3 regions of the Secundilactobacillus muriivasis genome follow, and region 1 is predicted to be linked to each of the others. Evidence: predicted binding sites of a transcription regulator. Region 1 holds the regulator's gene; each other region holds the start of a gene.
What was found. Region 1 encodes Rex, which represses fermentation and respiration genes when NADH is low (regulators of the CRP and FNR family bind a similar motif). Its sites were predicted from a motif close to TTGTGAANTANTTCACAA; they were not measured.
Positions count from the first base shown of each region.

Region 2: a site for Rex is predicted at 1,480-1,497, ahead of ACYVR3_RS04025 (BMC domain-containing protein). Genes of this name have one in related genera too.
Region 3: a site for Rex is predicted at 1,344-1,361, ahead of ACYVR3_RS03605 (iron-containing alcohol dehydrogenase). Genes of this name have one in related genera too.

Region 1 is NZ_BAABMI010000009.1:24,426-27,711, forward strand. It holds gene ACYVR3_RS02210 (ABC-F family ATP-binding cassette domain-containing protein) at 1-1,289, opposite strand, end outside; gene ACYVR3_RS02215 (redox-sensing transcriptional repressor Rex) at 1,829-2,467, shown strand; gene groES (co-chaperone GroES) at 2,715-2,999, shown strand; gene groL (chaperonin GroEL) at 3,059-3,286, shown strand, end outside.
Region 2 is NZ_BAABMI010000015.1:15,126-18,411, reverse strand. It holds gene ACYVR3_RS04030 (helix-turn-helix domain-containing protein) at 181-1,299, opposite strand; gene ACYVR3_RS04025 (BMC domain-containing protein) at 1,624-1,917, shown strand; gene pduB (propanediol utilization microcompartment protein PduB) at 1,964-2,788, shown strand; gene ACYVR3_RS04015 (propanediol/glycerol family dehydratase large subunit) at 2,810-3,286, shown strand, end outside.
Region 3 is NZ_BAABMI010000013.1:41,823-45,108, forward strand. It holds gene ACYVR3_RS03600 (hypothetical protein) at 1-46, shown strand, start outside; gene ACYVR3_RS03605 (iron-containing alcohol dehydrogenase) at 1,392-2,561, shown strand; gene ACYVR3_RS03610 (hypothetical protein) at 2,648-2,926, opposite strand; gene ACYVR3_RS03615 (Hsp20/alpha crystallin family protein) at 3,120-3,286, shown strand, end outside.

The DNA of each region.
Region 1 (3,286 bases):
ATGGTTCGAATATCACCTTCAGGAGTAGTGGGGTGATCATCCCAGAGTTCGTCTAACACGGTTTTTTTATCGTGAAGGGAACGTTGCTCTTGGTCGTAGTACCCGGTATCAACACCGGTCCCAAAGGTTACCTTACCCCGAATTGCCGGAATTTTACCCAGAATTGTTTTGAGCAGGGTTGATTTACCAACGCCATTGGGGCCGACGATGGCAATCGCTTGATGCTTGTTAATATCGAGGTTAACGGGATCAGCCAAGACGTTATCGGGCGAATAGCCAACTGCTAAATCATCAACGGTTAACACGATATTCCCGCTTTGTCGGTCCGGAACAAATTCAAAGTGGGCTACTTTATCGTCAGTTTCTGGTCGATCTAAGCGGTCCATTTTTGCCAATTGCTTTCGTCGAGCTTGAGCCCGCTTAGTGGTGGACGCCCGAACGATGTTTTTATTGACGAAATCTTCGAGTTTAGAGATTTTGTCCTGTTGCTTTTCGTACTCTTTCCATTCCCGTTGTAGACGGGCGGCCTTTTGGTCAACGTAGTTTGAATAGTTACCGTGGTAGTGGGTCAGAGTCCCAATCGACATATCGTAAACTTCCGTGACAATGCGGTCGAGGAAGTACCGGTCATGAGAGACGATGAGTAGGGCGCCTTTGTAGCTTTGAATGTAGCCTTCAAGCCAGGTGAGCGTTTCAACGTCCAAGTGGTTGGTCGGTTCGTCCAGTACCAGAAGGTCGCGTTTTTCAAGCAATAGCTTGGCGAGTGCTAACTGGGTCTTTTGACCACCAGATAGTTCAGTAATGGAGCGGTCGTAGTCGGGTTCGTCAAATTCGAAACCGTGCAGGACCCCCCGAATCTCAGCTCGGTAGCCGTAGCCGTTTTGGTTTTTAAAGTTCGTTTGTAGTTGATCGTAGGTTGCGGAAATTTGGGCAAATTGCTCAGCGTCATTGATGACGTCGGGATCACTCATCTGTTCTTCTAACTCGTGCAACTTAGCCTCTTGTTCCTGAAGGGCCTTGAAGACGCTGGCCATTTCTTCCCAAATCGTGCGGTTGGAATCAAGCCCGGTATCTTGGGCTAAGTAACCGATCGTGATGCCCCGTTTAGAAATAATTTGACCTTCGTCCGGGGTTTCGCCTTCGGTAATCATGCGAATGAGCGTCGATTTACCGGCACCGTTTCGACCAACAAGCGCAACGCGGCCGTGTTCGGGCACGTCCATGCTGACATTAGAAAAAAGGGTATCGGCACCGAATCGCCGTGTCACTTGTTGGACTTGTAATAACATGTTGAATCAGCCTGCCTTTCGAATGAATCACAATATAGGATATCCTCTAATTATAGCATGGTTTTTACTTAAGTTGGCCGAACGGATGGGAAATGGCCTAGTGGATCAAACAATTAGCGGGTGGTTAATTCAATAAGTGGGTAGCAATCATCATTAGGTAAAGTATGCGCTTTCACGAACATTTTATTCTGATAGTCAATTAAGAAAAATAACCGTCAATTACATGATATAAACGGCCAATTATTTTCACAACGTCCCCAATCAATTGTCAATGACTGGATGAAATTGGCTGAATTAAAGGCAATCTATGGGAACTTGATAAAAAATTAACCTTGTGAAATCATTGAAGTAACACGCTTTTGCCATGGTCGGTAAGGGGAGGTTGCCGGTTTTTTATTGAAAATCATTTCACAAACTTCATGATTATGCTACAATTGACTCGGATGATAATTTCACAAGCAGTAATCATTTAATGGGTTAGCTATTATTGAAGTTGAGATCATTTTTAGTTACCAAAATTCACAAGGAGGATATTTAACTTGACTGAAACAAAGATTCCAAAAGCGACGGCCAAACGGCTACCAATCTATTACCGGTACCTCAACATCTTACGGGATGCTGATAAGACCCGGGTTTCCTCGACCGAACTTTCCGAAGCCGTTAAGGTAGATTCGGCAACGATCCGGCGCGATTTTTCCTACTTCGGAGCCCTCGGTAAACGGGGTTATGGCTACGACGTTGATAGTTTACTTAAATTTTTCAAGAAGATTTTAAATCAGGATAAGCTGACTAACGCAGCTTTAATCGGGGTTGGTAATTTAGGGAATGCGTTGCTCAACTTTAATTTCCACCAAAACAGTAACGTGCGAATCAGCGCGGCATTTGATGTTCGCGATGATTTGGCAAACACCGTTAAGAGTGGTGTGCCAATTTATCCAATGAACGAATTGCGGCAACAATTGAACGATCAACAAATCAAAATCGTTATTTTAACGGTGCCCGCTGAGGTTGCACAGGATGCAACCGATGAAGCAATTGCGGGTGGTGTTCGCGGTATCTTGAACTTTACCCCAATTCGGGTTTCAGTACCAACCAATGTTCGGGTTCAAAACGTTGATTTAACCAACGAATTACAAACTTTAATTTACTTCTTAGACCACTATAACGAAGAAGCTTAATCTGAACTGACTGATAACGGATTTTCCGGAATTAGTCAGTTTTTTTGTTGCCATTTTTAGCGGCTCAAAAGGCCATGATAGCGTTGATTCTCAAGGGTGAGTTAAAAAACAACTGAATTTTTCGGGAATATCTTGGTTAAATAACTTGCAATTGAAAACGAATAATTTTATAGTAGTACTTGTGATTAGCACTTATGTTAGGTGAGTGCTAACAGTGCTAAACTTTACATTTATTGGAGGGATTCAAGTGTTAAAACCATTAGGAGACCGTGTGATTTTACAAGCACAAGAAGAAGAAGAAACGACTGTTGGCGGCATCGTACTTGCAAGCAATGCTCAAGAAAAGCCACAAACTGCTAAAGTAATTGCCGTTGGCGAAGGCCGCGTGCTTGATAATGGTGAAAAGGTTGCGCCAATCGTTAAAGAAGGCGACACCGTCTTGTTTGATAAATACGCCGGTACTGAAGTGAAGTACGCGGACGCAACTTACTTGGTCGTTCACGAAAAGGATCTTGTCGCAGTCGTCGACTAATCCAGTATTTAAAACGCTGAACTTAAATTAACAACTATTTTATGAGGTGAAGATAAATTATGGCTAAGGAACTCAAGTTTTCTGAAGACGCGCGTTCAGCAATGTTACGTGGCGTTGATAAATTAGCAGACACTGTTAAGACCACCATTGGTCCTAAGGGTCGTAACGTCGTTTTGGAACAATCATACGGCAACCCAACCATTACTAACGATGGGGTAACGATTGCTAAGGCAATTGAATTGTCTGATCACTTTGAAAACCTCGGTGCTAAGTTAGTTGCCGAAGTT
Region 2 (3,286 bases), on a different contig from region 1:
GTCCCCGCATAGCGTCGGAGCCTCCCGCGGCATCTTCCCACTATAGAAAACCAGAATCACTGAACTTCACAAACTAAATATGCTTACGCTGGAGACACAAGCGACAGCACAAAAAGCGTCACCCGCATTTGCGGGTGACGCTAATTTCATATCTAAGGTGATATACAGAACCGCTACGAACTAGTTTGGATTGGTCATGTAGGCGGTGTAGATCCACTGCACAACGGATTTGCCTTTCACGCTGACGGCGCTAGACGGAATCGTTGGTTGTTTGCAGTCGATGGTGTAGATCCAGCCACGGGCACCCGTGGAATCGGCGAGGTTATCGATGTTGTTGATGTAAGGATAGCCGTTGACTGGTTGTGAGAAGTAGCTGATGTGGTTCTTTTGGAAGAAGCGTTTGGACACATCAAAAACGGTATCAGTTTCCTTCCAGGTCATGTCCCGGTGAATCGTGTAGATTTTTTGAATCGACGTGTTTTGGTGTCGATATTCGGAAGGGGTCAACCCAGTCCGTTGTTTAAAAATCTTGGTAAAGTAGCTGGTTTGCGAGAAGCCAATTTGGTTGGCAATGTAGTTGACTGGTAACTTGGTCAACGCTAATTTTTCACTGGCAATCGCAATTTTACGGTTGTTAACGTAATCAATGAAATTGACATCCAGCACTTTTTTGAAGATTCGACTGAGGTAAGAGGGCGACAAGAACACTTCTTGGGCGACCTTGGACAGTGAAATTGTGCGGCGAATGTTCTTTTCAATATATTGAATGGATGCTTCAATACTTTGATGAACCCCTTCGCCATCTTCAGAGAAGGCTGAAGGTTCCGTTGTGAACCGGTTTAAATCGGTTTTGACGGGTGTGGTTACTAAGGACTTATCATCTGATGAAGCTGACCGTAAAAAGGTATCAAAGTAGCGAATCTTTGAAAGTTGCTCCATATCAAGGGCGTCCCAAACTGAGACGGTGATATTAAACTGTGGTTCCAAGAGCTGGTTGAAAATGTTTTCCAAGTAGCTACGAGATAGGTAGATCCGTTGTTGCGACACGTCGATTGAATTGCAGATCACGAATCCCCAGAGCCGATGCTCAATCGTGACCGGAAAAATGGCGTAAACTTTGAGTCCTTCTAAGTCGATGTGTTGTTGGACTTCTTCGATCCCCGTGTATAAAGTCCCATCTTTTAGAAGTTGCTCATCTAGCGTGTAAAAAACGGTTTCGATTTGCGTAATCCCTGAAAAAGTATCCACCGCACCGGCGAGGGTTCGGTAGTCTTCCTGTTTCAATGGATAACTGATCATATTGCTACCTCCATGAATGACAAATACTTACTTAATGGAAGCGTTGTCACATTCGTTTGCCTTTAATTCTAGGATAAAAAAGTCCTAAATTCAAGGAAAGTTTCAAAAACTAGTATTATTTTGTACAATTGCTATTTTTTATTGTAAGCGTTTTCCATATTTGTGTTTCGAAAAATCCACTTGATTAAAATATCACAAGGATTATCGCTTATACTGAAAGTGTTTTCAAAACCAATTGGAGATATCCCGGCATCAACGAAGAATCAAGATTACTTGATAATTTTACGAAATTGGGATAGTTCCAAATTTTAGGAGGAAGCTCTTATGGATCAAGAGGCTTTAGGATTAATCGAAACAAAGGGTCTCGTTGCTTCAATCGAAGCTGCGGATGCTATGGTCAAGGCTGCCAACGTTAACTTGGTAGGTCAAGAAAAGATTGGTCACGGATTGGTTACAGTTATGGTACGTGGTGACGTTGGTGCCGTTAAGGCTGCCGTTGACGCAGGGGTACAAGCTGCTGAAAACATCGGCGAAGTTTTATCTAACTACGTTATCCCACGTCCACATACTGACGTTGAAAAGATTCTCCCAAATCCTGATAAGTTATCAGCGGAATAATCAATTACTAGCAGATTGCTAGCTAGTTGATTTTGAGGGTGAGATTATGAGCAATAAAAATGACGCGTTAGTTGAGCAAGTGATGCGTGAGCTCCTCAAAAAGGGTATCTCGCTAGATGACAAAAATCAGTCTAAATCATCGGGAGGATTTAAAATGAATGATTTTTTAAACTCTACTAGTGTCGTCCCTGAATTCGTTGGCACCCGAGAAATCGGTGACACGATCGGGATGTGCATTCCTAGTGTTGACCCAATGTTGTTGGATCAATTACACATTTCAAAACGTTACTCAGTTATTGGTGTTCTAAGTTCTCGTACCGGTGCCGGTCCGCATATCATGGCGGTCGACGAAGCCGTTAAGGCAACGAACACCGAAGTTATTGACATCGAATTACCTCGTGATACTAAGGGTGGCGCTGGTCACGGTTCCCTTATCTTGATCGGTGGTTACGATCCTTCAGATGTCCGTTCAGCTATCAACGTTGCACTTGATAACTTGAGCAAGACATTTGGCGATGTTTACGGTTCCGATGCTGGTCACTTGGAACTTCAATTTACTGCCCGTGCTGCCGGTGCATGTCACATGGCATTCGGCGCACCAGAAGGTAAGGCTTACGGATTAATCTGTGGTGCACCTGCTGGTATTGGTGTAGTTATGGCGGATACAGCTCTTAAGACTGCTGGTGTTGACGTTCTTGCGTTTGCTTCTCCTGCCCATGGCACGAGTTTTTCAAACGAAGGTATGGTTCACATTAGTGGTGATTCTGGCGCCGTACGTCAAGCTGTTATCGCTGGTCGTGAAGTCGGCTTGAAGTTGTTAGCCTCAATGGGCGAAACACCTACAAACGATTTCCCATCATACATCAAGTAGTAGCAGGAAGGAGGAAACACATTGAAACGTCAAAAAAGATTTGAAAAATTAGAGCAACGCCCAGTTCACTTGGATGGTTTTGTTAAGAATTGGGACGCCGAAGGTTTAGTCGCAGAAAACGGTGTTAACGATCCAACACCAAGTATCAAGATTGAAAATGGTGTCGTTACTGAAATGGACGGCAAGACTGCCGATGAATTCGATTTAATCGATCAATACATTGCTAAGTACGGGGTTAACCTCGACAAGGCTGAACAAGTGATCAACACCGATTCGTTGAAGATTGCTAACATGATGTGTGACCCTAACGTCTCACGTTCTGAAATCATCGAATTAACGACTGCGATGACCCCAGCCAAAGCTGCTGAAGTTATCAGCAAGTTGAACTTCGCTGAAGAAATCATGGCTGCTCAAAAGATGCGTCCACGTCGGACTCCTATGACGCAAGTGCACATCACCAACACTTTGGACAACCCAGTTCTCTTGGCTGCCGATGCT
Region 3 (3,286 bases), on a different contig from region 1:
TATTGATGGTAATTTGGATGAGATTGAGAAGGATATTACGAATTAGAGAGCGCAAATAAAAGCGTTCAAAGGGCGGCGTGAAAGGTCGTCCCATTAGAAAAAGCCCGGTTTGGGGGCTTTTTTTAATGGGACGACCTTTCACATAGCCCTTTGCTTTTATTTGCGCGTTTTGGCGTGGTGGCCTAAAACAACTTATGGCCGACAAGCTTCACAACACCAACGATTATCCGGAACGAATCAGTTCTCAAAGAGTCAAAACAAACGTAGTAGCAATGAGCGTCGATTATTAAAGGAAGCCCGGTTTGGGGGCTTTTTTTATTGGAGTGACCTTACACATAGCTCGCTGTTTTTCTTTGCGCGTTTTGGCGTGGTAGCCATAAAATAATCTATGGCCGACAAGCTTCACAGCATTAACGATTATCCGGAACGAATCAGTTCTCCAAGAGCCAAAACAAACGTAGCAGCAATGAGCGCCGCCACCCCCACTCACATACAGTAATAGCGGCCACATACAGAGATAAAACCCACGCCTGAAAATACCAAAAAGCACACCCACCAAAAAAACATCAATTCAACCTCAAAAGACCCCACACCCACAAATTCGGTGTAAAAGGTCACAACTGACCGGCCCCAGAATCCGAAACAAACACAGTAACAATAAACATGCCGTTATTACTCATTCTATAGTAAGAGTACTCACGCATACATAACCCACATGCTACCAAATCCACGGCTGAAAATACCAAAAAGCACACCCCAACCAACAAAAAACACCAACTCAACCAAAAAAGACAACACACTCACAATTTTTGATAAATTTTAATAAATAAACTTTAAAATAACGGTAATGAAATACGGGAAATCATTGGTTAATTAATGAGTGAACTTATCTAAAATTAATTGAAAAGTCAATGAAAACAAACAAGTACGCGACTGAATACCAGTGTTACAACGCGCTTTATCAAACCTTAATGAAATTTAATTTTTGATTATCAATGGGGCGGTTGACTACTAAAATAGATAAGAAAACAAAATAATCTTAATTCAGTAGATTCGTAAAATTAGCGAAAAATTTTATAAATAAATGCACTGTTAATTCGAACGATTTTAACTAGCTGTCTAATTAGTTAAGGGGCTAATTTTAGCGGTCTGACGCCTATCTTGTGAAATAATAGTTAATTTTTGAGTGAAGATAAGACTAAAAGTACCGTCTGTATTTTATGTGAAAAAAGTATAATAAATCCCAATAAAAGGCCATAAAACCGCGATTGTGAGCAAGTCATCAAATTGAGCAAATCGCCAACTCAAACGTTTACAGCCGATGTCAATGGTGTTATGATACTATGTGAATTCGATAACATACAAACTATATTTTTAGGAGTGTCAATATCATGAAGGAAAACTTTGATTTCTTAATGCCTAGCGTTAACTTCTTTGGTAAGAACGTTATCAAGAAGATCGGTGATCGTGCCAAGATGCTGAACATGAACAAGCCATTGATCGTTACTGATAGTTTCCTGCGCGGCATGGAAAACGGCCCCGTAGCTCAAACCCTTGCTTCATTGGATGCCGCTGGTGTTCAATACGCAATCTACGATGGTGTTGAACCTAACCCTAAGATCCGTAACATTAAAGAAGCTAAGCAAGTTTACTTAGACAACAACTGTGACAGTATCATCACTGTTGGTGGTGGTTCTTCTCACGATGCTGGTAAAGGGACTGGGATCCTTTTGACTAACGGCGATGACATCACTAAGTTAGCCGGAATCGAAACTTTGGAAAACCCATTGCCACCATTGATGGCCGTTAACACCACTGCCGGGACTGCTTCAGAATTGACCCGTCACTGTGTGATCACTAACGAAGAAACGAAGTTGAAGTTCGTCGTTGTTTCATGGCGTAACGTTCCGCTTGTTTCCTTCAACGACCCAATGCTTGAATTGGACGTTCCTAAGGGCTTAACTGCCGCAACTGGGATGGACACTTTCGTTCAAGCTATCGAACCATACGTTTCAACTAACCGGAACGAAATTACTGACGGCCAATGTGTCGAAGCAATCAAGTTAGTTGAAGAAAGCCTTCGTGAAGCCGTTGCTAACGGTCACAACATCGAAGCCCGTACTAAGATGGTCGAAGCCGAAATGCTCGGTGGGATGGCCTTCAACAACGCTGACCTTGGTTACGTTCACGCTATGGCTCACCAATTGGGTGGTCAATACGACGCTCCTCACGGTGTATGTTGCGCAATGTTATTGCCAATCGTTGAAAAGTACAACATCCAAGCTTGCCCAGAACGGTTCGCTGAATTAGCTAAGATCATGGGTGAAAACACCGATGGCTTATCAACTCGCGATGCTGCTGACTTGGCAATCAAGGCAATGCGTCAATTATGTGACGACGTTAACATTCCACGTTCAATCAAGTCAATCGGCGCAAAGCCAGAAGACTTCGAATTGATGGCTGAAAACGCCTTGAAGGACGGGAACGCCTTCTCTAACCCTCGTAAGGGGACTAAGGAAGAAATCGTTGCTTTGTTCCAAGAAGCATATGATGCTGAATAAATAACAGAGTGGGGCATAACGCGTTTAGGTCCCAGAATGTAAGGTGAAAATGCCGTGGACTCCTGGTTTTGGAGTCCGCGGCATTTTTATCTTACATGGCCGGGGCCTGCGTTATGATCCACGTTTAGGCTAGATGGCAGTCTGGCGGTAACGTTGACTGATTCACGATATTCAGTTAAGAAAATCATTCGATGCTTACCAATATAAACGAATAACGATAGACCTGTAGATTTTCCAAATCGGAAATCTACAGGTCTATTATTATTTTTATTGCCCAAAGCAAATTTCAGTTTAAATGTCCCAAAAAACATGCCCCAAACACCCCAACCAACAAAAAATGCATCTAACTTGAAAAAATCAACCAATCCTTGCTATCCTAACACTGGCGGGGGATTACGCGCGCAAATCCCTCAAAAACTTTTAGCACTCTACAAAAGAGAGTGCTAATTACTTGCAAGTTTGACCAATACTGACTAATATATATTTTGTAAGGTTGGTTGATAGATATGAAACATTATTCCAGCAACCTTAGATAAGATCTGAAAGGGGTTTTTAAATATGGCACACTATTTAGCAAATCGAGACTTTAACGAATTGGATCCAATGAGCTTCTTTAATGATTTTGGCAACATTGGCAAGCGCTTCTTCTCTGATGACACGATGAAGACGGACATCAAAGAAACTGACGCAGATTACCAAGTATCGGCTGAATTGCCAGGATTTAA